One region of the Arthrobacter sp. FW306-1B-G06A genome, then DNA from elsewhere that is predicted to be linked to it. Evidence: predicted binding sites of a transcription regulator. Region 1 holds the regulator's gene; the other holds the start of a gene.
The links. Region 1 encodes HspR, which represses chaperone genes until heat shock. Its sites were predicted from a motif close to AAGTTGAGTCNNNNNGACTCAACTT; they were not measured.
Positions count from the first base shown of each region.

Region 2: a site for HspR is predicted at 3,206-3,230, ahead of clpB (ATP-dependent chaperone ClpB). Genes of this name have one in related genera too.

Region 1 is NZ_JBYSXB010000028.1:53,343-69,213, forward strand. It holds gene AC3WJM_RS15175 (pyridoxal phosphate-dependent aminotransferase) at 1-822, opposite strand, end outside; gene AC3WJM_RS15180 (hypothetical protein) at 848-1,510, opposite strand; gene AC3WJM_RS15185 (MarR family winged helix-turn-helix transcriptional regulator) at 1,616-2,095, opposite strand; gene AC3WJM_RS15190 (MMPL family transporter) at 2,200-4,425, shown strand; gene AC3WJM_RS15195 (NAD-dependent epimerase/dehydratase family protein) at 4,401-5,336, opposite strand; gene AC3WJM_RS15200 (TetR/AcrR family transcriptional regulator) at 5,493-6,218, shown strand; gene AC3WJM_RS15205 (oxygenase MpaB family protein) at 6,240-7,031, shown strand; gene AC3WJM_RS15210 (DUF817 domain-containing protein) at 7,038-7,919, shown strand; gene dnaK (molecular chaperone DnaK) at 8,061-9,923, shown strand; gene AC3WJM_RS15220 (nucleotide exchange factor GrpE) at 9,926-10,585, shown strand; gene AC3WJM_RS15225 (DnaJ C-terminal domain-containing protein) at 10,940-11,902, shown strand; gene AC3WJM_RS15230 (heat shock protein transcriptional repressor HspR) at 11,932-12,354, shown strand; gene AC3WJM_RS15235 (CG0192-related protein) at 12,359-12,994, opposite strand; gene AC3WJM_RS15240 (DEAD/DEAH box helicase) at 13,040-15,871, opposite strand, start outside.
Region 2 is NZ_JBYSXB010000034.1:16,886-32,756, reverse strand. It holds gene AC3WJM_RS17040 (septum formation family protein) at 1-499, shown strand, start outside; gene clpB (ATP-dependent chaperone ClpB) at 500-3,169, opposite strand; gene AC3WJM_RS17030 (YciI family protein) at 3,397-3,735, shown strand; gene AC3WJM_RS17025 (SRPBCC family protein) at 3,842-4,309, shown strand; gene AC3WJM_RS17020 (DUF4031 domain-containing protein) at 4,326-5,195, shown strand; gene AC3WJM_RS17015 (2-phosphosulfolactate phosphatase) at 5,192-5,971, shown strand; gene AC3WJM_RS17010 (PadR family transcriptional regulator) at 6,072-6,401, shown strand; gene AC3WJM_RS17005 (DUF1048 domain-containing protein) at 6,404-6,784, shown strand; gene AC3WJM_RS17000 (ABC transporter ATP-binding protein) at 6,781-7,581, shown strand; gene AC3WJM_RS16995 (ABC transporter permease) at 7,578-8,339, shown strand; gene AC3WJM_RS16990 (sialidase family protein) at 8,381-10,123, shown strand; gene poxB (ubiquinone-dependent pyruvate dehydrogenase) at 10,133-11,869, opposite strand; gene AC3WJM_RS16980 (YccF domain-containing protein) at 11,979-12,380, opposite strand; gene AC3WJM_RS16975 (ATP-dependent DNA ligase) at 12,445-13,521, opposite strand; gene AC3WJM_RS16970 (hypothetical protein) at 13,587-14,063, opposite strand; gene AC3WJM_RS16965 (SRPBCC family protein) at 14,202-14,663, opposite strand; gene AC3WJM_RS16960 (ArsR/SmtB family transcription factor) at 14,660-15,010, opposite strand; gene AC3WJM_RS16955 (phosphoribosylanthranilate isomerase) at 15,238-15,834, opposite strand.

The sequences.
Region 1 (15,871 bases):
GAGGGACGCCAAGAGCTCCAGCGCCTCACGGTATTCGGCGGTTGCCGCGTGCGGGCCGGTCACAGCGACCCAGCCGGCCCGATAACCGGGCATGCGGTAAGCCTTGGAAAGGCCGCTGAAGGTCAGGACGCAGATGTCGTCTGCCACGGACGCCATGTGGATGTGCTGCGCGTCCTCGTAGCGGATCTTCTCGTAGATCTCGTCCGAGAAGAGGACAAGATCGTGCTTGCGTGCAAGCGCCGTGAACTGTTCCAGGATGTGGCGGGGGTATACCGCGCCTGTCGGGTTGTTCGGGTTGATGATGACGATTGCCTTGGTGCGCTTGGTGATCTTGGCCTCGACGTCGGACATGTCCGGCCACCAGTTCTGGCCCTCGTCGCAGAGATAGTGCACCGGTGTGCCCCCAGTGAGGGTCACGGTGGCCGTCCACAGCGGATAGTCCGGCGCGGGGATGAGGACCTCGTCGCCGTTTTCCAGGAAGGCCTGCAGCGTCATGGAGATCAGTTCGCTGACGCCGTTGCCGATGAAGATGTCCTCGACGCCGATATTCATCAGGTTCTTGGTCTGGTAGTACTGCGAAATCGCAGTCCGCGCCGTGAAGATGCCCTTGGAGTCGCTGTACCCCTGGGCTCCGCGGAGATGGTGGATCATGTCCACCACCACGGACTCCGGAGCTTCCAGTCCAAACGGCGCGGTGTCCCCAAGATTCATCTTGAGGATTCGGTGCCCTTCGGCCTCCATGGTCTTGGCCGCTTGGAGGATGGGCCCACGGAGTTCATAACGGACGTTTTGTAGTTTGCTGGAGTGCTGCATCGGACGCATGGTTGATCATTTCACGTCCGGGCACTCACTCCCATCGGATGATGACCGGCAGGCTGCTCGTGTTGGCTGAGACTTCGCGTTCAGTGCCGCGGACCGCCACGACAAAGTGCTGGAGATCGTCCGCCGAGGCCAGGACTTCGAAATGGCCGGTGGGATCGCTCACGACGGCGGCTGCGGAGGAATGCGGGCGGATATAAGCCTCAGGGATGCCCTTGTTGTGGATGTCGACCAACCTGCCGTGGATGAGCCGGGCCACCGTGGTGGCGGCAAGCCGGGGTTCAGCGGCCGGCTGCTCGGATGGCTCGTCGAGGCTTATGCCAATGGGGACGCGGACCAGGAAGCCGAGGCCTTGGCGGATGCCGGCGTCGTATTCGTCGGGCTGGAACTCGCCGCTGGAGACCACTGAGTATTGGGTGTTTTGTTCGATGGCAACGAGGAGCTTCTCCATGTTGTCCAGTTGCATGGGACCATGGCATTCCACGGCCACTTTGAGCTCAAGGTCCAGCAGCGGCCCCTCACGCCTGGAACGGCCCACCCTGTTCATGGCGACGGCGTGCACCGTCACGGGGGCATCGGGGGATTGGCCTATGGGTGGTTCGGAACCGTCATCGAAGCGCACGCGCACGGGCGAGACGGCGTCGGAAAGTATCCCGAGGAGCTCGGTCAGGGATGATCGCACAACACCCACGGTGACACTCCAGTCCACAAAGTGGTCCAGCTAGCCGTTGTGCTCTACGTTACTCCCGCACCGGTCCACGAGTCACCGGGGTTCAGGCATAACTCCATTCGATGGCTAGCTGTTTGGCGTGACATCGTTCCGGGCAGTCATGGTGGCTTCAATGACGCCTTGCATGAAAGCCATCACTATGTGGAGTTCGTCCGGCGAAAGCGCGTCGATGACCGGGGCGATGGCGCTCGCCAGCGGAGAAAACAATTCGCTGCCGGTGGCACGCGCGGAATCGGTCATCTCCAGATGTACCTGACGGCGGTCCTTCTCGCTGCGGCGTCGTGCCAAGTGGCCTGCCCGGTCGAGCCTGTCCACAAGGGCTGTTGTAGCCGGCGAACTCAGGTTGAGTGCCGCCCTGAGCGCTCCGGGAGTCATTGTCTTGCCCTCCCGTGCGGCAGCCACCATGGCTGCCAAGGCATTCAGGTCCGTCCGATGGAGGTGGTGGCGGTTGCTGACGGCCTCCACATACCGCTCCGTCTCGAGCGTGAACTGCTGGAGTAGCCCAAGGAGTACGGCTGCGGACCGGACGTGCTGATTGTCATCCATGAGGCCTCCTTCAGCCTCAATTATCCCACCGAGATGTCATTGACCAATTATCTCCATGATAGATATATTTTGTCATGGAAGTAATTACGGAGGGTGCGGGCATGATGGACAAACGGATTGGAACCGGGCGACGCAGCAGTTCGCGGTGGTGGTTGGCGGGGGCAGTGCTATCGCTGGTGGCGTGGATGGCGATCGGCGGAATCGGCGGCCCGACCTTTGGGAAGCTCAGCGAGGTATCCAGCAACGACCAAGCATCCTTCCTGCCAGCGAGCGCCGAATCCACCGAAGCCCGCGAATGGCAAAGCAAGTTCACTTCCAGCGGCAGCGTTCCCGCAGTGGTGCTGATCGAGTCTCCTGAGAAACTTTCACCCGCTCAACTGGCCGGATTGGCGCCCCTCGGCACCCAACTGTCCGCCGCCGTCGGGGTCAGCCATTCGACGTCGACGGTCGGGCCGATTCCGTCCACGGACGGCAAAGCTGCGCAGTTCATCGTCCCGGTGGAAGAAGGAAACGGGGTCAAGGGGAGCATCCAAGCGCTTCGCGAGAAGGCTGCGGGGTATGCAGTGGGGGCAGGGCTTCCCGCTGGAACAACCACCTACGTGACGGGACCGGCGGGCTTCCTTGCCGACTTGGTCAACGCCTTTGGCGGGATCGACGGGATATTGCTCTTCGCTGCGCTGGGGGCCGTTTTGGTCATCCTGCTGGCCGTCTACCGATCCGTGGTGCTGCCCTTTGTGGTGTTGCTTACCGCTGTCTTCGCGCTTTGCGGCTCCATCCTGGTGGTCTTTGCCTTGGCGAAGGCGGGCGCGATCCAATTGACGGGACAAAGCCAGGGGATCCTGTCCATCCTGGTAGTCGGCTCAGCCACCGACTATGCCCTCCTCTTTGTGGCCCGTTACCGTGAGGCCCTGGGTCAGGCGTCGAACAAATGGTCGGCTGTGGGACGCGCATACAAGGGGAGTTTCGGCGCCATCCTGGCATCCGGGACAACGGTCGCCTTGGCGTTGCTTTGCCTGCTCTTCTCGGAACTGAATTCAAACCGCGGATTGGGGCCCATCGGCGCAATCGGAATCGTCTTTTCAATGGCGGCCAGCCTGACGCTGCTTCCTGCGGCCCTCGGCTTGCTCGGCAAGTCCGCATTTTGGCCGCGTGCGCCGAGGACGGACCCGGCCGCGGGCGCCGGACCGAGCGCCGGAGTCGCCGGGGTCGCAGGCTCGGCAAACTCCGACATTCCACGGGTCTGGAGGCTTCTGGCTGGAATCATCGCCAAGCGGCCCAGGGCCGTTTGGCTGGGCGCAGCCGCCGTTTTGGTGGTCTGCGCGCTAGGCCTGCTCCAGCTCCAAGCCAGCGGAGTTCCGCAGTCGGCACTCATCCTGAGCAAATCCGAGGCAGTGGACGGCCAATCGGCACTGGGCCGGCACTATCCCGCCGGTGCAGGAAGCCCGGTGGTGGTTGTGGCCGACGAAAAGGCGGCAGTCGCGGTACTTGCGGAAGTCAAGGCCCAGGAAGGCATCTCGGATGCATCGGTGGTTTCGGCCCAACCGGATTCCGGCGTCCGCCCGCTCGCGAAAGCTGCGACGGACCCAGCCCCCTTGGTGCGGGACGGCCGGGTGTTGATCAATGCCACCTTGTCTTCGGAAGCCGACTCGGCGAAGGCCGAACAGACCATCGCCACGCTCCGGCAGAAGCTCCATGAAAAGGCCCCAGGAACCCTGGTGGGAGGAACCACAGCCACAGCCGCGGACACCAACGCGAGCGCGCAATCTGATTTGTGGCGCATCATCCCGATCGTTTTGGCCGTCATCCTGTTGGTGCTCATGGCACTGCTGCGCTCCGTCCTGGCGCCGCTATTGCTGATCGGGACTGTGGTGCTGTCCTATGCGGCCGCGTTGGGCGTCTCGGCCTGGGTGTTCAACCACGTGTTTGGATTCCCTGGAGCGGATGCCTCGGTTCCGCTCTTCGGGTTTGTCTTCCTCGTGGCCCTCGGCGTTGACTACAACATCTTCCTCATGACCCGCGTCCGGGAAGAGTCGACGCTCAACGGAACCCGGGCCGGTATCTTGAAGGGGCTCGGCGCCACCGGCGGGGTGATCACCTCCGCCGGAGTGGTTCTTGCCGCAACCTTTGCCGCGCTTGGGGTTATTCCGATCCTCTTCCTTGCGCAGATCTCCTTTATCGTGGCGTTCGGGGTGCTGCTCGACACCACGATCGTGCGCTCGCTGTTGGTCCCCGCGCTGGCTTACGACCTTGGCCGGCGCATCTGGTGGCCGGGCCGCTTGGCCCGCGATCCGGCGTCGAAAGCGGGTCAGCGGGCGGCCACGGCTTCCTGATCCCGCCACCAGGCCACTGTCGCTGCCATCGCGTCCGCAAGCGGCGTCGGTTCCAGACCGAGCTTGGCCTGGCTTGCTGTGGAGTCCATGACGAACGGCCGCTCGAACTGGTACAGCATTTCGGCCAGCTCCCGCATGTCGGTGGAAAACAGGCCCAGGGTCCGGAGCAGCCAGCCCGGAACCACACTCAGCTTCGCTTCGGGAACGCCGGCCGAGCGTGCGAAGTTTGCGGCGATTTCCCGCATCGTCATTGCCGGACCCGTGGGGGCGTGCAGTACCGAGTTCCAGAGTTCGGGCTTTTGCGCTGCGGCGATCATGGCTGCGGCAAGATCCGGGACGTACGTGAAAGAGCGCGGCTGCCCGGCGCTTCCGAGAACCTGGACCGTCTTGCCCTTGAGGACCAGGGGCACCATTCGCTCGCCGGCATGCGCCATGCGGGCCTGCGGACCGAAGAAATCGCCCGCCACCACGCTGACGGTATTCGCCGGGTGGGCTTGGCGGGCCTTCAGCAGGGCAGAGCGGATCCCGCGCTTCCCGCCGGTCGCCTCGCGCGGGCTGCTTTCGGTGATGGTCTTGTCCGGCTCGCTGTAGGAGTAGAGGCTCTCAGGGAAGACGACGACGGCGCCCGCTGCCCCGGCGGCGTCCATCACCACGTGCTCTGCTCCAGGAAGCTCGGCCGCCCAGGCTTTGGCCCGGTAGGCAGAACCGTGGATGCAGTGGAGGACGGCCGTGGCGCCATCGAAGGCGTCGGCCAACTTGGCCGGATCCGAGACGTCCACCCGGAGCTTTTCGACCAGCGGGTGGTCCGGGCCGCTGCCTGAGCGGGTCAGGACGCGCACCTGTTCTCCGCGGTCCGCGAGTTGCTCGGCAATGGTCCATCCGACGGGGCCTGCTCCTGTGACGACGTACATGGTGTTGCTCACTCTCTGATTGGGGATCCATTTCTCGGGTGAAGCTCTATTCCGAGAGCAGTGCTCTCGGAATTCAGGATGGACCCATTCGAATTGTCTGTCAAGAGCACTGCTCACATTTGTTGTCAGTGCTCTCCTTTGTGGCATGCTGGGTGCATGGACCTCCCTTCCGCCGCAGCGGCCAAGCACTCGACGCCCCGCGAGCGGGCCCGGGCCCAGACCGTGGCGGACATCATCCGGCTGGGTCGCCGGCACCTTGCCTTGCACGGCGCTGCGGGATTGTCCCTGAGGGCGGTCGCACGCGATCTCGGCGTGGTGTCCTCTGCCGTGTACCGCTATGTGGAGAGCCGCGACGAACTCCTGACCCTCCTGCTGATTGACGCTTACGGCGAGTTGGGCGACGAAGTGGACACCGCCGTCGACGCCCTCCCTGAGGACGACTACCGCGGCAGGTTCCTGGCGCTCGGGCGGGCCGTTCGCCAGTGGGCACTGCGCGAGCCGGCACGGTATGCCCTCCTGTTCGGCAGTCCGGTTCCCGGATACCAAGCGCCCGCAGAGCGCACCACGGAACCCGGAACGCGGGTGATCTACCGGATGGTGGGGATCTTCGACGCCGCCTACCGCGCAGGCGCCTTGGCCGCCGAAGTGGCGCCCGCCGTCGTCGTTCCTCCCGCCCTTGCCGCGGACCTCGCGGCTATCCGGGCCGAACTGGGCGTGGCCGTTCCAGAACCTGCGTTGGCGAGGGGCGTGCTGGTGTGGACGTCGGTCTTTGGGGCGGTCAGCTTCGAGGTGTTCGGCCAATACGGCGCCGACACCTTTGCCGCGCGCGACGAGCTGTTTGAGCACCAGCTCGAGGTGCTGCGGGGGGTCGTGGGGCTGTAGTCGCGAAGGTACAGTAACTGCATGGCCCGTGGACTTGCTGACATCGGTGCGGAGGGCGTCTTGCTCGCCGGGGCAGGCCGCGCCATCCTGATGCAGATTGCCAATCCCGCGGTCGGTCACGGCGTCGCCGAGCACAGCAATTTCGCCGAACGGCCATTGGACCGGCTGCGTGCCACCATGACGTACGTCTACGCCGTGGTCTATGGCACGGAAGAGCAACTGGCCGCCGTGCGCCGGGCCGTGAATCGTGCCCACGCGCCGGTTCGCCGGGCCGCGGACGATTCCACCGCGGGGTACAACGCCTTCGACGCGCAATCCCAGCTCTGGGTGGTTGCGACCCTCTACGACACCGCCGTCACCGTTTACGAAAAGGTCCATGGAGCCCTCGACGACGACACGGCCGATCGTATCTACCGCGAGTATGCGCGGATCGGGACAGCGTTGCAGCTGCCCGCCGAGCTCTGGCCTGCCGACCGCCCGGCCTTCGCGCGCTATTGGGACGAATCCTTACGGAACCTCGAGCCGGATGCAGCCGCTTTGAGGGTGGCACACGAACTCCTGCACCCCGTGAGCGGGCCGTTCTTGATGCGCTTGAGCATGCCGTTGGTCCGGCTGCTGACCGCGGGCCTCCTGCCGGAGGAGCTTCGCGCGGGATTCGGACTTCCGTGGAAGGCCCGCCATCAACGCAGCTTCGATGGCGCCATCCGGCTCTTGGCGGCGGCCTATCCAAGGCTGCCGGAAAAAATCAGGCATTGGCCGAAAAACTACTATCTTGGCCGGCTCGGACCGGGCGAGCCGGGTCCTGGCGAGTAGGCGCCCATGCGTGAGCTCACCGCGGTGGAGGAACTTATCGACGGGAGCGCGAGCCGCTTCGTGGGAAGTGCCCCGGCCCAGGGACTGCGATCCAGGCTCACTGAGTTCACGGTCTTCGGCCTCAAGCAGGCGTGGGCGTGCGTCTTCGGCGCCTCGCTCCTTGCCGTCATTTTCGCAGCTCACCTCTGGTATCCGGCCAACGCCGGCCTCGCGCGGAATGATTTCCTGACGATCGCCGCCGTCGTGATCCAAATCCTCATGGTGGCCGCGAGGCTGGAAACCTTGCGCGAGCTCAGGGTGATCGTGCTCTTCCACTTGGTGGGAACGGCCATGGAGTTGTTCAAGACCGACGTCGGCTCGTGGTCCTATGAAGCCGAAGGTGTCCTGCGGGTCGGCGCCGTTCCGCTCTTCAGCGGCTTCATGTACGCAGCGGTCGGCTCGTACATGGTGCGGGTTTACCGGGTTTTCGATCTGCGCTTCGCGAGGTATCCGCGGCGTTGGATCACTGCGGTCCTGGCTGCGGCCATCTATGTGAACTTCTTTTCGCACCACTTCATCGTTGATGCGCGCTGGGTCCTGCTGGCCGCCGTCGTCGTGATCTTTGGCCGGTGCGTCATGCACTTCCGGGTGTTCCGGCGTCGATTCCGGATGCCGCTGGTCGTCTCGTTCCTGCTGGTGGCGCTCTTTATCTGGATTGCCGAGAACATCGCCACCTGGTCGCACGCCTGGTTGTATCCGAGCCAACTGGACGGCTGGCACTTGGTGTCCCCGGACAAGCTTGTCTCGTGGTTCCTCCTGATGATCATCTCCGTGGTGCTGGTGGCGTGGGTGTACAGGCCGATGCCGCCTGACGCTGCACGCGTTCTCCCACGGCGAAATCGCGCGTAAATCCCCGAGTTTCCGCGGTCTTTTGGCTTCCGGTGAGCAGAGTTGAGCGTACTCGACTCAACTTTGGATTGACATTGAATGAGGCCTGAGTACAGTTGAGTGCAGAACGCTCAACCCGGTTTCATCGAAAGGAAGCAACATATGTCACGCGCTGTAGGTATCGACCTCGGAACCACTAACTCCGTCGTCTCTGTTCTCGAAGGTGGCGAGCCCACCGTCATCGCCAACGCCGAAGGTGGCCGCACCACGCCGTCGGTCGTTGCATTCTCCAAGTCCGGCGAAGTCCTGGTTGGCGAAATCGCCAAGCGCCAGGCCGTCAACAACATCGACCGCACCATCGCTTCCGTGAAGCGCCACATGGGCACCGATTGGTCCGTCGCCATTGACGACAAGAAGTACACGCCGCAGGAAATCTCCGCGCGTATCCTCATGAAGCTGAAGAACGACGCCGAGAGCTACCTCGGCGAAAAGGTCACCGACGCTGTCATCACCGTCCCGGCCTACTTCAACGACGCCGAGCGCCAGGCCACCAAGGAAGCCGGCGAAATCGCCGGCATGAACGTCCTCCGCATTGTCAACGAGCCCACCGCCGCTGCACTTGCCTACGGCCTGGACAAGGGCAAGGAAGACGAACTCATCCTGGTCTTCGACCTCGGCGGCGGAACATTCGACGTCTCCCTGCTGGAAGTCGGCAAGGACGAAGACGGCTTCTCCACCATCCAGGTCCGCGCCACGGCCGGTGACAACCGCCTCGGCGGCGACGACTGGGACCAGCGCGTTGTTGACTACCTGCTGAACCAGCTCAAGATCAAGGGCATCGACCTTTCCAAGGACAAGATCGCCCTCCAGCGTCTGCGCGAGGCTTCGGAGCAGGCCAAGAAGGAACTCTCTTCCTCCACCAGCACCAACGTGTCCCTCCAGTACCTGTCCGTCACCCCCGACGGCCCGGTCCACCTGGACGAGCAGCTGACCCGCGCCAAGTTCCAGGACCTCACCAAGGACCTGCTCGAGCGCACCAAGAAGCCGTTCCACGACGTCATCGCCGAGACCGGCATCAAGCTCTCCGAAATCGACCACATCGTGCTCGTGGGCGGTTCCACCCGTATGCCTGCCGTCTACGACCTCGTCAAGGAACTCGCCGGTGGCAAGGAGCCCAACAAGGGCGTCAACCCGGACGAAGTTGTTGCCGTTGGCGCAGCCCTCCAGGCCGGTGTGCTGAAGGGCGAGCGCAAGGACGTCCTCCTGATCGACGTCACCCCGCTCTCCCTCGGTATCGAAACCAAGGGCGGCGTCATGACGCACCTGATCGAGCGCAACACGGCCATCCCCACCAAGCGTTCCGAGACCTTCACCACCGCTGACGACAACCAGCCGTCCGTGGCCATCCAGGTCTTCCAGGGCGAGCGTGAATTCACCCGCGACAACAAGCCGCTGGGCACGTTCGAACTGACCGGCATCGCTCCGGCACCGCGCGGCGTCCCCCAGGTCGAGGTCACCTTCGACATCGACGCCAACGGCATCGTCCACGTCTCCGCCAAGGACAAGGGCACCGGCAAGGAGCAGTCGATGACCATCACCGGCGGCACCGCGCTCTCCAAGGAAGACATCGACCGCATGGTCCGTGAAGCCGAGGAACACGCAGCCGAGGACAAGGCCCGCCGCGAAGCTACCGACACCCGCAACACTGCCGAGCAGCTCGCCTACTCCGTAGACAAGCTCATCGCCGAAAACGACGAGAAGCTGCCGGAAGAGGTCAAGACCGAGGTCAAGGCCGACGTCGACGCCCTCAAGAAGGCCCTCGAAGGCACCGACGACGCAGCAGTGAAGACTGCTTTCGAGAAGCTGCAGCACTCGCAGTCGAAGCTGGGCGAAGCGATCTACTCGCAGGCCGGTTCCCCGGATGGCGCAAGCAGCGCCGCAGGTGCTGAAGGCGCCCACGCCGGCGCCAAGGCAGACGAGGACATCGTCGACGCCGAGATCATCGACGAAGACGAAAAGAAGTAAGCATGCCTCACCACGGCAACGACGCAGAGCACTCACCTTCCAACAACGAGGGCAACGAGCAGCACAAGCCGGTCATTCGGGACAACCGCAAGGTTGACCCGGAGACCGGGGCCGCCCGCCACACCCAAGGATCGGCAGCTGAATCCAACGCCGCTGCCGAGGGCGACGCCCTGTCCCAGGCTGAGGAAATCCTCAACGGCATGGAGGTTCCGGCTGAAGAGTCGGTAGCCCCCGGCGCCGCTGCGGAAGCAGAGGCCGCGGAACTCCGCAACGACCTCTTGCGCCTGCAGGCCGAGTACGTCAACTACCGCAAGCGCGTCGAACGCGACCGCGCCGTCGCAGGGGAAATGGCCGTCATCGGCGTCCTGAACGCCCTGCTGCCGGTGCTCGACGACGTCGACGCCGCCCGCCAGCACGGCGACCTCGTGGACGGCCCGTTCGCCGCGATCGCCGCCAAGCTGGAGAACGCGCTGAAGACGTACGGCCTGGAGCGCATCGCGGAAACCGGAGTCGAATTCGACCCCACGATCCACGAAGCACTCATCCAGCAGCCGGGCGAGGACATCGAAGTTGACACCGTCAGCCAAGTGCTGCGCTCCGGCTACCGCTCCGGCGGCCGAGTGCTGCGCGCGGCCCAAGTGATCGTGGCTGTGCCGGCTTAGACGGAGTTACCGCCTCACCGCGCCTTCGCGGATGAGGGGGCAGCACCGCGAAACGAGACAAGGGGCCCCGCCCCTTCGCCGGGTGGCCCAGGATCTGCGATCCTTGGCCATCCGGCTTCGGCAGCGGATATTGGCCTTCCCAACACTCGCAAGCTCGTGTCGGGGCCCTCGGCCAGATCCTTAGATGCCACTCCCGGGCCCCTTGCCTCGCTCCGCTCAGGCGGTCGTCTCACCTAAGGTGGGATAAGCGCAGCGCAGCTGGATAGGGGGCCGCGGCGTGGCGGGCACCGCGGAGCGGGCACGGCCCCCTATCCAGCGGAGCGCAAACTGAACCAAAATCGAAAGGAAACGCCCTTGGCCAGCCAGGACTGGGTTGAGAAGGATTTTTACGCCATCCTTGGTGTCGCCAAGGACGCCTCTGACGCTGACATCAAGAAGGCGTACCGCAAGCTTGCGCGGAAGTACCATCCGGATACCAATTCCGGGGATGCTGCTGCGGAGAAGAAGTTCAAGGACATCTCGGAGGCCTATTCGGTGCTCTCGGATGCCGAGGAGCGCCAGCAGTACGATGCCATTCGCGCCATGGGCGGGGCACGCTTCGCCCCGGGCGCAGCTCGCGGCGGCCCGGCCAATGGCGGCTTCGAGGACCTGTTCGGCGGGCTTTTCGGCGGCGGACGCCAGCCTGCCGGTGCCGGGGGCATCCCGCCCGAGTTCGCTGACCTCTTCGGCGGTGGCTTCGGCGGTGGACAGACCGGTTTCCAGCGGGCCCCGCAAAAGGGCAGCGACCGCACGGCGTCCACCTCGATTTCCTTTGCAGGCTCCATTCATGGCACCACGGTGAGCCTCCGCGAAAGCAACGGCAACGTCATCGACGTGAAGATTCCCGCGGGCATCAGGGACGGCCAGAAGGTCCGCCAGCGTGGCAAGGGCAACCCAGGCGCAGCCGGAAACGGGGACCTCATCATCACGGTGAACGTCAAGCCCCACGATTTCTTCAATCGCGACGGCGACAACATCCGGATCCATGTGCCGGTCACCTTCGCCGAGGCGGCCTTGGGTTCCAACATCCACGTGCCGACGCTCGACGGCGACACTGTCACCCTCCGCGTCCCGGCCGGCACGCCTTCCGGGCGGACGCTCCGGGTCAAAGGCCGAGGCGTCAAGACCTCGAAGGGCACCGGAGACCTGCTGGTGACGATCGACGTCTCCGTCCCGCAGAACCTCAACAAACAGGCCGAGGAAGCTGTCAAGGCGTTCGCCGCGGCTACGGCCGACGCCGATCCTCGCCACGACCTGGCCGCCAAGGCCCGCTTGTAGCGGCAGAAGACATGGGAGGGGACGTAGGCATGGGCATCGACATCAACCAGCCGATCTTCGTCATCTCCGTCGCGGCCGAACTGGCTGACATGCACCCGCAGACCCTGCGGCAGTACGACCGACTCGGCATCGTGTCGCCGAGCCGTGCGCCGGGCAAGTCCCGGCGTTACTCCCAACGCGACATCGACCGCTTGCGCGAGGTCCAGCGGCTCTCCCACGAAGGCGTGTCCCTTGAGGGCATCAAGCGCATCCTTGAGCTCGAAAACCAGGTGGCCGCGCTGCAGTTCCGCGTGGCCGAGTTGAGCGAGGAACTGCAGCGGCGGCGGAGCCCCATGGAGGCCCGCGTTTTCGCGGCGGGAGCAGCCGGCGACGTCGTCAGCCTGGCCCGCGGGCAGCGGCCCCGGGCGCGGTCCCAGGCAGTTGTGGTGTGGAGACCGCGACCGGGGGAGTAGTCCTCTAGGGCCGCGAGAGGGACGCCAGCAGCACCGGCGCCTCCTGCCCGGCCCACGTGCCCCGAAGGGCAGCCGAATCTTCCGAACCCTGGATCCCCAGATACAGGACACGGTTCACCTGGACGGTGAGTTCACCAGCGTCGATGCTGGTAACGCCGCCTTCGGTGATCGGCGCTGCGGGACTCAGAGCGGGGACTTCGCTGCCGGGGGTTCCACTGCCCTTGACCTCGACGGAACTCGCCCTTGGCTCCAGCACGCCGTCCATGTCCACGAACTGTTCGGCTTCCCGCTGCCCAGTGAGGATGGCGGTGGCCAGGGCAGCGACGTAGACGGGATCGGTGCAGGCGTCGTACACCCACCTCGTGCCCAACACGGAGTGTTCCATGGTGCCGAGCAGCGAGTGCTCCGCACCGGGCAATTCCGAACCCCGGTAGCTCAGGGGAACCTGGTAGACCTTGCCGCCGTGGGAGACCAAGTGGGTTTCGAGGCCGACTTCGCCGTCCGGATCATCGAAGCGGTACGCACCGAGCAGCTCGGGCGGCGCGGAGCCATCCTTGGTGAACCACGGCTGGACGGGCAAATACCTTTCGATGAGTTCAAGTTTGCTGGGACTCAGGGTTGCTCGATGGATAATAGCCATGCGGTCCAGCCTAGGCCACCTAGAAGCAGTTGCTTCAGGGCGAACCTACTCCGCAAATAGCCCGGCCAGGTCCTCCGCCGTCAGCGCGCCACCGGCCAGGGCGTCGCCTTCCATGACATCCGCGAACAGCTGCGACTTCTTGGTCTTGAGCGCCATGACCTTTTCCTCGATGGTGTCCTTGGCCACCAGGCGGTAGACCATGACGTTCCTCGCCTGCCCGATCCTGTGGGTGCGGTCCACCGCCTGTGCTTCGGAAGCTGGGTTCCACCACGGGTCCAGCAGGAACACGTAGTCGGCCTCGGTCAGGTTAAGGCCGAAGCCGCCGGCCTTCAAGGAAATGAGGAACACGGGTGCTGCGCCGTTCTTGAATTCGCTCACGACGTCGGCCCGGTTCCGGGTGCTGCCGTCGAGGTAGCAATACTCGATGTCCTCCGCGTCGAGCCGCTCCCGGACCTTGCCCAGGAACCCCGTGAACTGGCTGAAGATGAGCGCCCGGTGCCCCTCGGCGACGATGTCCTCCAGCTGTTCGAACAGCACATCCAACTTGGACGAGCGCACGGCTGACAAGGACTCGTCCACCAGGGAGACGTCCAGGCTCAGCTGCCTCAGCAGGGTGAGCGACTGGAAAATGGTGAAGCGGTTCTTATTGACATCGTCGATGAGCCCAAGGATCTTCTGACGCTCCCGCTGCAAGTGGGTCTGGTACACCTTCTGGTGCCGCGGGTTGAGCACCACTTCGAGCACCTGTTCCTGCTTGGGCGGCAGGTCCTTGATGACTTGCTCTTTGGTGCGGCGCATCATCAGGGGACGGACCCGACGGCGGAGCTTGGCGAGCTGGGCCTTGTCGCCGTTCTTTTCGACGGGCTTTTGGTAGTACTCCGCGAAGCGGCGCGGGCTGGAGAAAAGTCCCGGTGCGACGATCGAGGTCAGCGCCCAGAACTCCATGAGGTTGTTCTCAAGCGGGGTTCCCGTGATGGCCAGCTTGAAGGATGCCGGGAGTTTCCGGGCGCACTGGTAGGCCTTGGACTGGTGGTTCTTGACGAACTGGGCTTCATCGAGCATCAGTCCGGCCCATTCCTTGGCGGCGTAGGCTTCGTAGTCGATCCGGAACAGCGCGTACGAGGTGATGACGACGTCGATGCCCGCCATGGATTCCTGCGGATCCGCGCCGCTCTTGGCGAAGGTCTCTCCCACGGTCTTTATGCTCAAACCGGGGGCGAAGCGCTGCACTTCCGCGGCCCAGTTACCCACGACGCTGGTGGGCGCCACCACCAGGAAGGGGGCGCTGCCGCCCGCGGTGCCTCCGGCGCCGGACTCAGCCTGCTCCTTCGCCGCGCACATCAAGGCAATCGCCTGCACTGTCTTGCCGAGGCCCATGTCGTCGGCCAGGACGCCACCCAGGCTGTGGCGGTAGAGGAAACTCAGCCAGTTGAATCCCTCCAACTGGTACGGGCGCAGCTCGGCGTCGAGCGAGCCCGGCAGCGGCAGCCCGGTCACGCCGTCGTCGAGCAATCCGCCCACGGCCTCCCGCCATGCTGCCGCCTGCTCGTCGACGATCCCCAATTGCGCGAGCTCATCCCAGAGCCCGGCCTGGAAACGGCTGATCTGCAGGGTGCCGTGCCGGTCCGGGTTGTCCTGCAAGGACCTGGCCTCGTCGATCAGCGCGCGGAGTTGGTGCAGTTCGGGCAGGTCCAGCGAGAAGTAGGCGCCGCTCGGCAGCAACATCCGGCTCTGGCCGGCCGCGAGGGCGGAAAACACGGCCGCGAAGGACACGGGTTCGCCCTCGAGCGTGATGACGATGCCAAGATCGAACCAGTCGCGGCTGTCGGTTGCCTTGGTCGAAATGGAGACGACGGGAGCCTCGGTGGCCTCGCGGTAGTCGGCGATCTCGCCGGAGGTGTCCACGACGACGTCGGGCAGTTCGCGGAGCCGGGGCAGCACCTCCTCGGTGAAGGCCAGGGTGTCCAGCCCATCCAGCGCCACCGAGGCGGCGAGGCGTGGAGCCCCCCATCCGCCGCTCGACGATTCGCCCAGCGCGGCAACCACCTCCCAAGGCCGGCCCAGGGTCTCCAGGATCCGGGCTTCCTCGGCGTCGTCGCGATAGCCGTGGTCGTCAGGGTGCCGCCAGAGGGGTTGGGCAGTCACGAGCTTGCCGGCTTTATAGTGCCATTCCCAGTGCAGCCGCACGCGGTGGTCGGAGCCGTAGTTCGCCAGCAAGGACAGCGTGGGCACGGCGAGGACCGGCAACTCGACGGAATGGTCCGCTGCCGTGACCCGCGTGGACTGCTTGAGCTTCGGATAGAACGCCGTGAGGAATCGTTCTTCGTCCTTTGCCGGGATCTGGAGCCCGGACGCGCCCATGACGAAATCGAGGAGTTCCTGCGACTCACCGCCCTCCAAAGGGGCCAGCGTGATGAGGTTAGCGGGGGCCGAAACGCCGGGCAAGTGCCCCTCGCCGGGACCCGTGAAGAACAATCCATGCGCCGGGCGGCCGATCAAGCCCAAGGCCGCCGGATCAAGGGCGTCCCCGCCCAAGGTCACCGACGGCGACAGCTGCAGTCCGTCGTCGGGCCGGCTAAGGTCGAGCCCGACGACGGCGGGCTCCGCGGCAATGCGGACCGGCTCGGTCCCGCCGGAGTGGATGAGCGAAACCCCGACCTTCGAGGCTTCGGCGAGCAGGCTCCACAGGTTCTTGCCGGCGAATTCGTTGAGCAGCATCCACATGCTGGAAGTGAGCTGCCGGTAGTCCGCGGTGGAATGCGCGGCGAGGAAGTTCTGCATCCAGTCGATATGGGCTTCGTTGAACTCGCGCTTGTAGCCGAGGTAGTTCAGGTTGGTCCAGGAGACGTCGCCCCGGATCCACTTGCCCTTGGCTCC
Region 2 (15,871 bases), on a different contig from region 1:
GCGGTATCGGCTCATCATTGGCGGCATCGTGCTGGCCGTGCTGATCCTGATCGGCGTAGTGATCTGGGTCCTCGTCGGGGCACTGGCCAACCGCCCGGCGGCCGCGCCCATCCCCGCGCCGGCCACGTCCACCAGCCGCGGTCCCCTCCCGGCGGATGTGGAGGCAAAGGATTACCAGCTGGGAGATTGCTTCGCCGATTTCGACTCCAACGCCATCAAGTCCAAGGTGGTGGACTGCACCACCGACCATTCGGCCCAGCTGGGCGCCATCTTCCGGTACAAGGCTGACGACACCTTCCCCGGCGCCACTGCCTTGCGTGACAAAGGCCGCGAAATCTGCCGTGATCTGGTGCTCAACGAGGCATCCACGAAGTACGCGCTCCTGCAGCAGAACGTGTACCCGAGCGCCACGAGCTGGGACAACGGCGACCGCCGCGTGGACTGCTTCATCGTGGTGAACTCGGGAAACACGCTCAAGGAATCCGTGCTGCAGAAGTAGCTATTCCTTCCGCCTCACCGTCAGGCCGCTACCCGCCGGAGCACCGCCGTCGGGACCCGTCAAAGCCTCGAGACCCTCGATGGTGAGTTCGTCGACGTCGGCCGCGGTGTCCACCAGTACCGTGTCGCCGTCCGCGATCTGTCCGGCAAGGATTTCCCTGGCCAGGCGGTCACCGATCTCGCGTTGAACCAGCCTTCGCAGCGGACGGGCGCCGTAGGCGGGATCGTAACCGGACATCGCGAGCCACGCACGGGCGCCGTCGCTGACCTCAAGGGTGAGCCGGCGGTCGTGCAGCCGCTTGGTCAGCTCGTCCACGTGCAATTCGACGATCCTGGCGAGCTCGTCGACGCTGAGCGGATCGAACAGCACAATCTCGTCGAGCCGGTTGAGGAATTCCGGCTTGAAGGAGGCGTTGACCACGGCCATGACCGCATTCCGCTTCGCCGTGGAGTCCAGCGTTGGATCCACAAGGAACTGGCTACCCGAGTTGGAGGTCAACACCAGGATGGTGTTCCGGAAGTCCACGGTGCGGCCCTGCCCGTCGGTGAGGCGGCCGTCGTCGAGCACTTGAAGGAGGATGTCGAACACTTCCGGGTGGGCCTTCTCCACCTCGTCGAGCAAGATCACGGAGTACGGGCGACGGCGGACCGCTTCGGTGAGCTGGCCGCCTTCCTCGTAGCCCACGTATCCGGGAGGGGCACCGACCAGCCGGGCCACGGAGTGCTTCTCGCCGTATTCGGACATGTCGATCCGCACCATGGCGCGTTCGTCGTCGAACAGGAAGTCGGCGAGTGCCTTGGCGAGCTCGGTCTTACCGACGCCGGTGGGGCCCAGGAACAGGAACGAACCCGTGGGGCGGTTGGGGTCGCTGATGCCCGCGCGGGCGCGGCGGACGGCGTCGGAGACGGCGGCCACGGCCTTGGACTGACCGATCAGCCGCTTTCCGATCTCCTCTTCCATGTGCAGCAGCTTCTGGGATTCCCCCTGGAGCATGCGGCCGGCGGGGATGCCCGTCCAGGCCGAAATAACCTCCGCGATATCGTCCGCCGTGACTTCGTCCGCGACCATCAGGGCGGGCTTCGCTTCACCGCGCGCTTCCCGGGCGGATTCTTCCTCGGCTGCTGCGCTGAGCTCGCGCTCCAACGCGGGCAGTTCGCCGTAGAGAATGCGCGAGGCAGCTTCAAGGTCGCCCTCGCGCTGGAACTTTTCGGCGGCGGACCGCAATTCGTCGATCTTTGCCTTGAGGTCGCCCACGCGGTTGAGCCCGGCCTTCTCGGCTTCCCAGCGGGCGTTCAGCGCACCCAAGGCTTCCTTCTTGTCCGCTTTGTCCGCGCGGAGCGCGGCGAGGCGTTCGATGGAGGCCGCATCCGTCTCGCGCTCGAGTGCCAATTCCTCCATGGTGAGACGGTCCACGGCACGGCGGAGCTGGTCGATTTCCTCGGGAGCCGAGTCGATTTCCATGCGTAGCCGGGACGCCGCCTCATCCACGAGGTCGATGGCCTTGTCCGGCAATTGACGGCCCGAGATGTAGCGGTTGGAGAGCGTGGCGGCGGCTACCAGGGCGGAGTCCGCGATGGCTACCTTGTGGTGGGCCTCGTAGCGTTCCTTGAGGCCGCGGAGGATGCCGATGGTGTCCTCCACGCTTGGTTCGCCCACGTAGACCTGCTGGAAGCGGCGTTCCAAGGCAGGGTCCTTCTCGACGTTCTCGCGGTACTCGTCCAGGGTGGTGGCGCCGATGAGCCGCAGCTCGCCGCGGGCCAGCATGGGCTTGAGCATGTTCCCTGCGTCCATGGCGCTTTCACCGGTGGCACCGGCGCCCACCACAGTGTGGATTTCGTCGATGAACGTAACGATCTGCCCGTTGGAGTTCTTGATCTCCTCCAGCACGGCCTTCAGCCGTTCCTCGAATTCGCCGCGGTACTTCGCGCCGGCCACCATGGATGCGAGGTCCAGCGCGATGAGGGTCTTGCCCCGCAGGCTTTCCGGGACGTCACCTGCCACCATGCGCTGGGCAAGGCCTTCGACGACGGCGGTCTTGCCGACGCCGGGTTCGCCGATCAGCACGGGGTTGTTCTTGGTGCGGCGGCTCAGGACCTGGACCACTCGGCGAATTTCGCTGTCCCGCCCGATCACGGGATCCAGCTTGCCGGAGCGCGCGACGGCGGTGAGGTCCGTGCCGTATTTCTCAAGCGCCTGGAAGGTGTTTTCCGGGTCTTGCGAGGTGACTTTCCGGTCACCGCGGACACCCGGCAAGGCGGCGAGGAGCGCTTCGTGGGAGGCGCCGGCGTCGCGCAATAGCTTCCCCACGGCGTCGCTACCGGCAGAGAGCCCCAAGAGGAGGTGCTCAGTGGACACGAAGGAATCGCCGAGTTTCTCGGCCTCGTTCTGGGCGGCCTGGATGGCCTGCATCGAAGGGCGGGAAAGCTGCGCTTGCTGCACTGAACTGCCCGACGACGACGGCAGGGCCTTGATGGCCGAACTCGCCTGGACGCTCACGGCATCCGGGTCCGCTCCAGTGGCGCGCAAGAGCGCCACCGCGACGCCCTCGCGTTGATCCATGAGGGCTTTGAGCAAGTGGGCTGGCTCCACCTGCGGATTTCCGGCGGTGGAGGCGTTCATGGCCGCCGCGGAAAGAGCCTCCTGGCTCTTGGTGGTGAATTTGACGTCCATGGAAGAGCTCCTCTCGGGAAAGATGACTAATTCTCAAAGTTGAGTCTACTATGCTCAACTTTGGCGAAGCGTCCCTCCTGCTCCATGTTTGCCGACGGCGAAACTGCTGTCCATAGCCTTCCCCGCTTACGGTGAAAAGTCCCTCGCTGTTTGCGTTCCCTGGCCCTAGGATCAGGTGTGACCGGGTGGAACACCCCCCCGGGCGCGCATGAGAAAAAGGACACGCAATGAAGAAGTTCGTAGTTCTCTACAATGCACCACAATCGGCGGAATCGATGATGGCTGGCAGCTCCCCTGAGGCAGCAGCCGAAGGCATGAAGCTGTGGATGGACTGGGCCGCGAAGGCTGGCGCTGGGCTTGCCGATCTTGGCACACCCCTCGGTGGCGGCAAAGTGGTTGGGAACTCTGGAGTATCCGATGCAGAGACCGGCGTGGGCGGTTACAGCGTCCTCCAAGCCGAAGACATGGACGGAGCGCTGAAGCTCCTCGAAGGCCACCCGCATTTCCTCATGGCCCCCGAAGCCTCGATCACCGTCTACGAAGCGCTCGACGTCCCGGGCATGTAAGGGAGCACCCGCCGTCGAAATCGTGGATCCGGGCCGCGCGCTGCGTGCCGGAACGCAGCACTCGGCCCGCGCCCACGATCCCGGCAAAGCGCCGTACGATATGCACATGGCACCCTTCACAGTCACTCGCAATGCGCTGATCCCCGCCGCACCCGCCGACGTCTTCCCCTTCGTCAACAACTTCCACGAGTGGACCAAGTGGTCTCCGTGGGAAGCCGTGGACCCCAAGCTGAACCGGAGCTATTCCGGCAACGAATCCGGCGTCGGAGCAAAGTATGCCTGGAGCGGCAACAACAAGGCCGGCACCGGAACCATGGAAATCGTCGGCTCGGAGGAGCCCGGCAGGATCGACATCCGCCTCGAGTTCACCAAGCCGATGAAGGCAGTCAATCCTACGGGTTTCACGTTCGTACCCGAAGGGGACGGCACCCGCGTCACCTGGACCATGACCGGCGAGAACAAAGGCCTCGGCAAAATCTTCGCTTTGTTCATGAACATGGACAAGATGGTGGGCGGCGACTTCGAAAAGGGTTTGACCGCTCTCTCTGCGGTAGCCACCCGGAAAAACTCCTAGTTCTCTGGCGCGGACCATGGCCGTCTACGTTGATCCGCCGCTGTGGCCCGCGCACGGGACCGTGTTTTCCCACCTCGTCTCGGACACCTCGCTCGAGGAGTTGCATGCCTTCGCCGAAGCGACGGGGATTCCCGGGCGCGCCTTCGACGGCGACCACTACGACGTCCCGGAACGCCGCTACCAGGACCTCCTGTCCGCAGGCGCCATCCCCGTGGAGGCGCGCATTCTTGTGCGGAAACTGATCGCGAGCGGCTTGCGGATCCCCGCCCGCCAACGCAGCAAGGCGCTCACCGTACCCTTGCTGGAGCGCTGGAATTCGGCTCTTCCAGGACATGAGGAGCTGGGTTTTGAGCTCCTCGAACGCTGGGGCGAGGACCATCGGAAATACCACAGCCGCACGCATTTGCTGGCGGTCCTGGAAGCCTTGGATCTCCTGAGCGAACCCTCTCTGCCAGCGCGCTCAGTGACGTTGGCCGCATGGTTCCATGACGCCGTCTACGAGGGAATCGCAGGGCAGGACGAAGAGCAATCGGCCCGGCTGGCCGAGGACCGCCTGGCTCTTGCGGGACTCCCGGAACCGACGATCCACGAAGTTGCCCGGCTGGTCAGGCTGACCTCCACCCACAGCCCCGAACCGGGAGACCGACTCGGCGCCCTCTTGTGCGACGCCGATCTCTCCATCCTCGGCGCGGAACCAACGGCTTACGCCCGCTACCTTGCTGCTGTCCGCGAGGACTACGCCCACGTCAGCGATGCCGACTTCGCTGCCGGCCGGGCCGCCGTCGTCCGCCATCTGCTCGCCTTGGATCCACTCTTCCACAGCGAACGCGCGCGGAGCCTGTGGCTGGAGGCCTCCCGCCGCAACCTGGAGGCCGAACTGTCATGACCATGGCGGGAACGGTGCACCGGCAGCTTCCGTTCACCGTGAGGTTTGAATGGGGGCTCGACGGCGCCCGTGCGGTTGCGTCCGGAGCGGACCTCGCCGTCGTGGTTGACGTCCTCACCTTCACCACATGCGTCAGCGTCGCCGTCGACCGCGGTGCCATCGTGTTCCCCTACGCGTGGAAGGACGCCGGGGCCGAGGACTTCGCCGCCCACCACGATGCCCAGCTGGCTGGTCCGCGGGGTGGAGGCGGATTGAGCCTCTCGCCGTCGAGCCTGCGGGACGCGCGGTCGTTGAGCCGCGTCGTGCTGCCCTCGCCCAACGGCTCTTCGATCGCTTATGAGCTCGCCCAGGAAGTCCCGCTCATCGCGGCCGTGTCACTGCGGAACGCAGCCGCCACCGCCGAGTGGGTGGCCGCCGAACTCCCTCCGGATTTAGTGGTGGCGGTGATCGCGGCCGGTGAACTGTGGCCAGGCGGCTCCCTCCGGCCCGCCCTGGAGGATCAGATCGGGGCCGGCGCCTTCATTGCCGGACTCGCTGCCGCCGGACGGGGCGGCTTCACGCCGGAAGACGGCAGGGAAGGTTTCTCGCCGGAGGCTGATGCGGCGATGGCTGTTTTCAACGCCGTCGAGCCGCGGCTCCATCACACGTTGCAGGATTGCTCCAGCGGCCGGGAGTTGATCGACGCAGGGCACGCGGACGACGTCGAGATTGCCGCCGAACTTGACGCCGGGACCGCCGTGGCCCTCTTGAGGGACGGCGCGTTCCAGCAGCCCTGAGTGCACTTCGGTGCGGTTTCCGAAGGGGCTTGCGCTTCCACTACTTAGCGGTACTATGTACCAGTAGCTAGTAACACTGAGTAGTGGAAGGAGGTGTCCGATGGGCAGGCAAATGACGGAGATGCTCAAAGGGACCCTCGAGGGCATCGTTCTCGCCCTCCTGACCGGGAATCCCGCGTACGGGTACGAAATCACGACGCTGCTCCGAGGCCAGGGCTTCACCGAGATCGCCGAGGGCACCGTGTATGCGCTGCTCGTCAGGATCGAGCAAAAAGGCCTTGTCGACGTCGAGAAACGGCCGTCCGAGAAGGGCCCGCCGCGCAAGGTCTATTCGCTCAACGAGCAGGGCGAAAAGGAACTGGACGAATTCTGGAATACGTGGAGTTTCCTGTCCGAGCGACTGGAACAGCTCCGAAAGGGAGGAAAGTGAACATGGCCGCAGGGTGGATCGAGCAGCTTACGGGATCGCTCGAACAGAAGAAGCAATACCGGCAAAACAAGGCACGCGTGGAGCAGCTTCCCGCGGACTATCGCGCGGCGGCGACCGCGCTGGAACGGTACCTGATGTACTTCGGTGCCATCACCAAGGGCGATGTGCTGCTGCGGATGCTCGGGGACCTCACCGATCTCTTCGAACAGAGCGCCGCGGACGGGATGCCGATCCGCGACATCGTTGGTGACGACCCCGTGGAGTTCGCCGAAACGTTCATGCGCAACTACACGGTCGGTCAGTGGATCAACAAGGAGCGCGAACGCCTGGTCAAGGCGATCGACGCCGCTGCCGGAGACGATGGGAAGGAGCGGGAATCATGAGCAATGCATCCACCACCCGCGAACCCGCGATCCGCGTGCAGGGCATGGAAAAGTCCTACAAAGAGCTGCACGTGCTGCGCGGCGTGGACTTCGACGTGGCACCGGGCACCATCTTCGCCCTTCTCGGCTCCAACGGAGCAGGAAAGACCACGATGGTGAAAATCCTGTCGACGCTGCTCGGTCCGGACGCCGGCACGGCGACCGTCAACGGATTCGACGTCGTGGCCCACCCGCTGCAGGTCCGGGAATCCATCAGCCTCACCGGACAATTCGCAGCGGTCGATGAAATCCTCTCGGGCAGGGAAAACCTGGTGCTGGTTGCCAAGTTGCGGCACCTGAAGGACCCCGGGCAAGCGGCGGACGATCTCCTGGCGCGCTTCAACTTGTCCGAGGCAGCGTCCCGAAAGGTGTCCGCGTATTCCGGAGGCATGCGCCGTCGCCTTGACATCGCCATGAGCCTGATCGGGCAGCCCGAGGTGATCTTCCTCGATGAGCCGACCACCGGACTCGACCCCGAAGCACGCATCGAGGTGTGGCAGGTAATCCAGGAGCTCGCGAAACGGGGCACCACCGTCCTGCTCACCACGCAATATCTCGACGAGGCAGAACAACTCGCGGACAGCATCGCCATCCTCCATCAAGGGCGCATCATCGCGAACGGGACTCTCGCCGAGCTCAAGCAACTACTTCCACCGGCGAAGGTCGAGTACGTCGAAAAACAGCCCAGCCTGGAGGACATCTTCCTCGCACTGGTGGGGAACGAGGGCAAGGTCGCGTCAAGTAAGGAGCAGTCATGAGCACACATTTCTTCGGAGACACGGCCGTCTTGCTAGGCCGCTCCATGCGTCACATCTTCCGCAGCGCGGACACCATCATCACCACCGCGATCACGCCGATCGCCCTCATGCTGCTTTTCGTCTACGTGTTCGGCGGCGCCATCAGGACAGGCACGGAGAACTACGTCAATTACCTGCTGCCGGGAATCATGCTGATCGCGATCGCCTCGGGCATCGCGTACACCGCTGTTCGCTTGTTCACCGACATGAAGAGCGGCATTTTCGAGCGGTTCCACTCCATGCCGATCGCACGATCATCGGTCCTGTGGGCACATGTGCTGACCTCCATGGTGGCGAACGGGCTCTCGCTCGTGATCATCATGCTGGTGGCCCTCCTGATGGGATTCCGCACCTCCGCAAGCCTGCTGGCATGGCTCGCGATCGTTGGAATCCTGGCGCTGTTCACCCTGGCACTCACCTGGCTCGCGATCATTGCAGGCCTGACAGCGAAGTCAGTGGACGGTGCCGGCGGGTTCTCCTACCCGCTCATCTTCCTGCCGTTCATCAGTTCGGCCTTCGTCCCGACGGCCACCATGCCGGGTCCCGTGCGCGCCTTCGCCGAGAACCAACCGGTCACTTCGATCGTCAACACGATCCAGGATCTGTTTGAACAACGGCCGATCGGAAACGACATATGGGTCGCCCTCGCATGGTGCCTCGGCATCCTGATTATCGCGTACTTCTTCGCCACGGCCGCCTACCGGCGCAGGATCAGCTAAGGGTCGTTCCAGCCGAAGGCGTCGTCTCGTATCATGGAGGTGTGACCTCCTACCTCCAGCGCCGTGGTGCCGCACTCCCCCAAGCCCGTCCCGACGTCGAGCACGTCCTGGCGGTGCGCGGCACGGGAGGCTACCGGCAGTACCGCATACCGGCGCTGGCCGTCTCGACGGCGGGGACAGTGCTCGCCGCCTATGACGGCCGGCCGAACTTGGACGACCTGCCCAATCCGATCGATCTCCTGCTGCGGCGCAGCACGGACAATGGCCGCAGCTGGGAGGAACAGCGCGTAGTCCGCAGCGGCTCGGGGCTCAATGGCTACGGCGATCCGAGCCTCTTGGTGGACGCAGTGACCGGGCGGATCTTCATGTTCCATGCCGCGGGGACGCATGCCGGTTTCTTCGAAGCGGTAGGCGGCCTGGAACCCGATGACGACGTGCAGCACTGCGATGTCAGCTTTTCCGACGACGACGGCGTCACCTGGCAGCATCGGCGGCTCACCGGACAGCTCAAGCGGGGCGGTGTTCCGGGCGCTCGTGCCGGCGACCGCGGCATCACGGGGATTTTCGCCGCAGCCGGTCAGGGAATCCAGATGCACGCCGGTCCGTTCGCCGGGCGACTGGTCCAGCAGTTCGTGGTGCTCGTCGACGGCGAAATCATGGCGGCTTCCGCATACAGCGACGACCACGGCGAGAACTGGACGCTCGGATCGCTCATCGGAAAGGGTCCGGATGGGGTCGGCCCCAACGAAAACAAAGTGGCATGCCTCGACGACGGCCGCCTCCTCCTGCACTCGCGCGCCACGCCCCGGCGGCTGGCGGCAATCTCCCATGACGGCGGCGAGACGTGGAGCCTGCTGGAACCGGTCGGGGACCTCCCCGACCCGAGCGACAACGGCTCGCTTGTCCGCTTCGACGGCCTGCCGAATGTGGCATCCCTGGCCACCCCGGACACGAGCAGCTGGCTGCTCGCGAGCAACAACCAGGACACTTCCCTGCGCCGCAATACGGTCCTCAGCCTGTCCACGGACAACGGGGCCAGCTGGCCCGCCAAGCTGGTCCTCTGCGAGGGAAGCTCGGCCTACTCGACTGCGGCGCGGCTTCCGGACGGCAACATCGGCGTCTTGTACGAGCGGCAGGGATACCGCGAGATCGTCTTCGTTTCCGTGCCGGTGGATCAGCTGACGGAGCAGCTTTCGGGCCCGGCGGGTGCGGCGGGCCCGGCGGGTGCGGCGGGCCCGGCGGGTGCGCCGGGAACCCAGCCCGACCACCTCGAGTTTCACATGGAACTGCGCTCCATCACTCCCGGCCGGCCCTCTGTGTGGCAGAACGCCGGTGAATTCCATGTCCTCCCCTCGGACAACGATCGTGACTGGGACGTTCAGACGTGGAAGGAAATCGGCCAAGGATACTCAGCGGAGCAGGCGCAGATCCTCGGAACCCGCGAAGCCCAAGACCTCAACTACGGGCCCATCATTCCGGGCTACAAAGCCGGGGACATCCTCGCGTTCACCGGACGCGCCCGCAACCTCGGCACCCAGGCCGCATCCGGCGTCGTACTCCTGGGACCGCACGCGAACCCGGCGGACTTCCCGCCCGCCGATCTGGCATCCGGCGCTGAAGCACTGTATTTCACGCCGGTATGCACGGTCACCGAGGAGGATCTGGCGCGGGACTCGCTTGAGCTGACTTTTGCGGTGGCGCACGACGGCGGCGCGCGGGTGATCGAGCGCAGCTTCAGTTTCGATCTGCGCACCGGAGCCGTGACGGCTGGCCCCGCCCGGTAACGATTCCGGCTAGAAAATCTGGCGGATATTGGTCTTCGCGAGGTCGATGAGCTGGTCGCCGCGGCCGGAGAGTACCGTCCGGATCGCGTAGAGCGTGAAGCCCTTGACCTGCTCGGCACTGATCGCCGGCGGAATGGACAGTTCCTGCCGGGCCGTGCGGACGTCGATGAGGGCCGGACCGTCGTGCGCGAAGGCTTCAGCCAACCCCGCCTTCAACCCGGAGGAGTTGTCCACCCGGATTCCGCGGATGCCCAGCGATTCTGCCAGTTTGGCGAAGTCCGGATTCTCGAGCTCAGTGCCGAAATTGACGAATCCGGCGGCCTTCATTTCGAGCTCCACGAAGTTCAGCGAGGAGTTGTTGAAAACCACCACTTTGACCGGGAGCTTGTTCTGCACCAAGGTGATCAGCTCGCCGAGAAGCATGGTCAGGCCGCCGTCCCCCGCGAGGGCCACCACCTGGCGCCCGGGATACGCGGCCGCCGCACCGATTCCGTGCGACAGTGCATTGGCCATGGTTCCGTGGTTGAACGAGCCGAGCAGCCGGCGTCGGCCATTCATGCTCAGGTACCGGGCCGCCCACACGGTGGGGGACCCGACGTCGCACGTGAAAACCGTATCCGGGCCGGCCAACTCATCCACGAGCCTGCCCACGAACTGCGGGTGGATCGGCTGGCCGTCCTTCGCCGGCGAAGCCAGGTCATCGAGTTTGGCGCGCGACTTGGCGTAATGCTTGAGCGAGGTACTCAGGTGTGTGCGCTTTACCTTGCGCTCGATCAAGGGCAGAAGCGAGGCTGCAGTGTCCCTGACCGTGCCCACCAGGCCAAGATCGATCCGGGACCGCCGGCCGAGTTGCTCGCCCCTGATATCCACCTGGATGATCTTTGCGTTCTCCGGGTAGAACTGTTGGTACGGAAAATCGGTGCCCAGCATGAGCAAGGCTTCGCAGCTCTCCATCGCGCGATAGCCGGAACTGAAGCCCAAAAGGCCGGTCATGCCGACGTCGAACGGGTTGTCGTATTCGATGTGCTCCTTGCCGCGCATGGCGTGGACGATCGGCGCGCCCAGTGCGTCCGCCAGGCCCATGACCTCGGCGTGCGCACCCGCGCTGCCGGCACCGGCCAGGATGGTGACTTTGCCGGCCGCGTTGAGGATGTCCGCTGCCTCGGCGAGCTCCCGGGGGTTGGGCCGGATCTCCGGCCGGGCGGCCCGGATCACGGAGGTCCGGTCACTCCGCGCCTCCGCGAGGGCCACGTCACCGGGAATCACGACGACGGCGACGCCCCGCTTCTCGACGGCCGTCCGCATGGCGATTTCCAAGACCCTGGGCATCTGGGAAGGATGCGCGACGTGCTCGACATAAACGCTGCACTCCCGGAACAACTCCTGGGGATGCGTCTCCTGGAAGTACTGGCTGCCGATCTCTTCGCTGGGAATGTGGGCGGCGATGGCCAGCACCGGAACCCTGGACTTGTTGGCATCGTAGAGGCCGTTGATCAGGTGAAGGTTGCCCGGGCCGCAGGATCCGGCGCACACCGCGAGTTCATCCGTGAGGCCCGCCTCGGCGGCGGCCGCTAGCGCCGCGGCTTCCTCGTGCCGGACGTGCACCCAACGGATGCTCTCCTCTTCCCGCAGCGCGTCCGTGAAACCGTTCAGCGAATCCCCGGGGATCCCGTAGACGCGTTGGACATTGTTGGCTTTGAGGGTGGAGACGATGTTCTTGGCAACAGTGTTCCTGGCGGCGGACATGGACTGTTCCTTTCGAGGGGAGGCAGTGCAGACACCGCCTACGCTACTCCGGAACACTCCATGGCGCCCGCTGCCCGACGCCGGGGTTCGGGTGGCCGGCGTCGCCGTGCTAGCGGTAGGTGCTGACGAACGGTCGGTTGCTCGGCACGATCTGCTTGCCCAGCGGCATGAGCGATACCGGAATGAGCTTCAGGTTGGCTATGGCCAGCGGGATCCCAACGATGGTGATGGCCATGGCGAAGGCCGTGACCACGTGCCCGATCGCGATCCAAATGCCCGCGACCAGCAACCAGATGACATTGCCTAGGAGCGTAAAGACGCCCCCGCTCCCGGGCTTGTCCACCACCATGCGGCCAAACGGCCACAGCGTGTACGAGGCAATCCGGAACGACGCGATGCCCCACGGGATGGTGACGATCAACAAGCAGCAGACGATTCCGGCCATGAAATATCCCAAGGCCAGGACGAAGCCGCCGAAGACGAGCCAGATGATGTTGAGCAGCGTTTTCATATCTCCCATTGTCCCTTGCTGGATGCGGCCTGGGCCTAAGGGTTCGCCCTGAAATCCCCCTGATTTATGGTTTCCCGGTGTCCAGGACCGCTGACAAATCGAACTTCACGGGTTCCTCAAGCTGCTCATAGGTGCACGACTCCGGATCCCTGTCCGGCCGCCACCGCACGAACTGCGTTGTGTGCCTGAACCGTTCCCCTTCCATATGGTCGTAAGCCACTTCCACCACGAGTTCTGGCCGCAGGGGCGTGAACGACAGGTCCTTTCCTGCGCTCCAGCGGCTCCCTTCGGCGTTGCGGGGTGTCCGGCTGCCTTCCTCCTGCTCGGCCCATGCCCAGGGATGCCCCTCGAACCCGGTCACGAGGGGTTGGAGTTCGTCGAACAGTTCCTTGCGCCGCTGCATCGAGAAGGATCCCACCACGCCCACGTTGGAAAGCCTGCCGCCGTCGTCATAAAGCCCCAACAATAGCGAACCAATAAGATCGTCACCCGTCTTATGAACCCGGTAGCCGGCCACGACGCAGTCGGCGGTCCGCTGGTGTTTGACCTTGAACATCACGCGCTTGTCCGGTTGGTAGGTACCATCCAGCGGCTTGGCGAGCAGGCCGTCCAGGCCTGCGCCCTCGAACTGGTTGAACCACTGCTCCGCAGTTCCCTTGTCCCGGGTTGCCGCAGTGAGGTGGATGGGAGCGGCGGCGTCTGCGAGCGCTTGTTCAAGCGCTGCCCGCCGTTCGGCGAAGGGCCGTCCCGTGAAGTCCTCATCGCCAAGGGCGAGCAGGTCGAAGGCCACGAATTTCGCCGGCGTCTGCTCGGACAACAGCTTGACCCTGCTGGCTGCCGGATGGATGCGTTGCTGGAGGGCTTCAAAGTCCAAGCGGTCACCGGACTTGCCGACCAGGATGATCTCGCCGTCGAGGACGCAGCGTTCCGGCAGGTTTGCCTTCAACGCCTCGATGAGCTCCGGGAAGTACCGGTTCATCGGCTTCTCGTTGCGACTACCGATTTCGACGTCGTCACCGTCACGAAAAACGATGGAGCGGAAACCATCCCATTTGGGTTCGTAGCTCATGGCGCCATCCGGGACGGCACCAACCGCCTTGGCAAGCATGGGTGCGACAGGAGGCATGACTGGCAGCTGCATGAAGCCATTCTTGCCGCGGCAACGGGACTGCGCTAGCTGTTCATTCGCTTAAGTGGATAAAACCGCTAGTTGCAGTTGGCGCTCAGCCAAGTGGTAACGGGAGCCATCGCCTTTTCGAACTTGCCGCTTGAGTAGACGGTCTGGTCTTTCAAGCCGGCAATCGCAGTGTCCTTGAGGTTGGTGAAATCAGCCTTGAGCGCGTCCGGGACACGATCCGCCGTTGCGGCGAGCTCGGCCTTGTATTGCTCCAGCTCGGCGGTCTTGCCTTGCGCCGCCGACATTGGCAACAACGACGCTCCCGTAGCTTCTTTGGAGATGGTGGAGCACATTTCGGCCGCCGACGCGAAGCCCCCGAATGGCCCCGATGATGGAGTCGGGCTTGCACTTGCGGATGCCGGGTCGCCCGTGGAAGAGGACGACGGCGTGCCCGCCGCTGCGGATCCCCCTCCTGGTGTGGAGCAGCCGGACAGCGCCAGTGCGGCGAAGAGGGCGACTGTCAGGTATCGGATAGGGCCGTTAAGAAGTTTGGAAGAAATTTTCAAAGGTCGCATTCTGCTTGATCGTCGGTCTCCGGAACCGTTCGGTCTCCAGAGCAATGGCATTCTGTCCCCGCCGTGGAGTGTAGCCCGGATGGGCACCGACCTTCCAAGTTGACTTCGGCCCCCTTTTGGACCGCTTCCCTATTCCCGCACCAGCAACGTGTCCAGTTTGGTGAACGAGGTGCCCCATCCCTCGCGGGTCATGTCCACCCATTCGTCGGAGTCAAAGGGGCCCTGGGTGAGATGAAGCCGGGTGCGGCCGCCATCCAGTACCTCGAACTCAAGGCGCATTTCCAGCAAGAGTGTGATTCCGGCGTCGGGCTCTGCTTTCTGGGTGGCGACCAGCAGGGCGGGCGGGTCGTATGCGGTGATGACCGCGTCGATGGGTGATTCCTTGGCGACCCCGTTCTCGTCCCAGGTCATGACGAGCTGCCAGGCTCCGCCCACACGAGGGTCGACGACGATCCGCTCGCGCGGCGAATCCACTCCGACAGGCCCGAACCATGCGGCGAGCTGCTCGGGGTCCACAAAGGCGTCGAAGACGAGCTCGCGTGGCGCATCGAAATCGCGGGTCATGGTAAGGATGTGCTGTTCGGTGTTCATGGTTTGACTCCTGGATCCTCTGAATCGTGCTGAATCTTGCGTAGGTGGGCGTCGAGGCGGGTAAAACTGGCGTCCCAGAAGCGCCTGTATTTGTCCATCCACTCGGTGGCTTCGCGCAGTGGTTCCACTTCAAGCTTGGAAGACCTCCACTGCGCACTCCGGCTCCGGCTGATCAGCCCTGCTTTTTCCAGGACTTTGAGATGCCGGGAGACGGCGGGAAGGCTGATGTCGAACGGTTCGGCAAGCTCGTTCACGGTGGCGTCACCCTCCGAAAGCCGGGCCAAAATGGCCCTTCGTGTGGGGTCGGCAAGTGCCGAGAAGATGAGACTGAGCCGGTCTGTGGACATTTCTTGCGCCTTTATATTTAACATCCCGGTTAATTAGCCGATGTGTTAAATATGCGACGACGGACGGCGGCTGTCAAGGGCTTCTTGCGGCGCTCGCTCACTTTTGGGGGCAAAACCGCAGACGCCCGCTCACATCATCCGAGCGAGCGTTTGGCGAAAGGGCGTTAAAGGTGAGCGAGCGTTGGGGGGAAAGGCGTTAAAGGTGAGCGCGCGTCGGGGGGGGGACGTCAGGCTTTGGCGGCTTGGACGAAGGCGCGCACGAGGTCGAGGTCCTTGACTCCGCGGGAGGACTCCACGCCGCTGGACACGTCGACGCCCCAGGCCTCGGCTTCGAGCGCCGCGGCTCCGACGTTGGACGGGGTCAATCCTCCGGCCAACAACCAGTGGCGCGCACCAAGGCCCAGGTTCCGGACCGAGGCATAGTCCCATGCCTCGCCCGATCCCGGCACGGCGGCGTCGATCAGGAGAAGTTCCTCGCCCCACTCTTCGAACTCGTGCGGGGCGGCACCCATGGTGACGGCCCGGATAAGCCGCATGCCGGCGTCGTGCACGGTCTTAACGTCTTCCGGCGCGCGGCTTCCGTGGAGCTGGACCCACTCGAGGCCGGCTTCGAGCGCGGTTGCGACGGCATCGGCGGCTGTCTCGTGGCGGAAGACCCCGACGGCGGCGACACCTTCCGGTACATGGGCCAGTAGATCCCGGGCACGGCCGGGCGATACCTCGCGCGGGCTCTTCGTCAGCACGAAACCTACGGCGTCCGCGCCTGACTCGACAGCGGCCTGCACGGATTCGGGCGTGCTCAAACCACACACTTTGACGAACATGCCGCGCCTCCAACCGTTTCCCTCCCTACGACGTTAG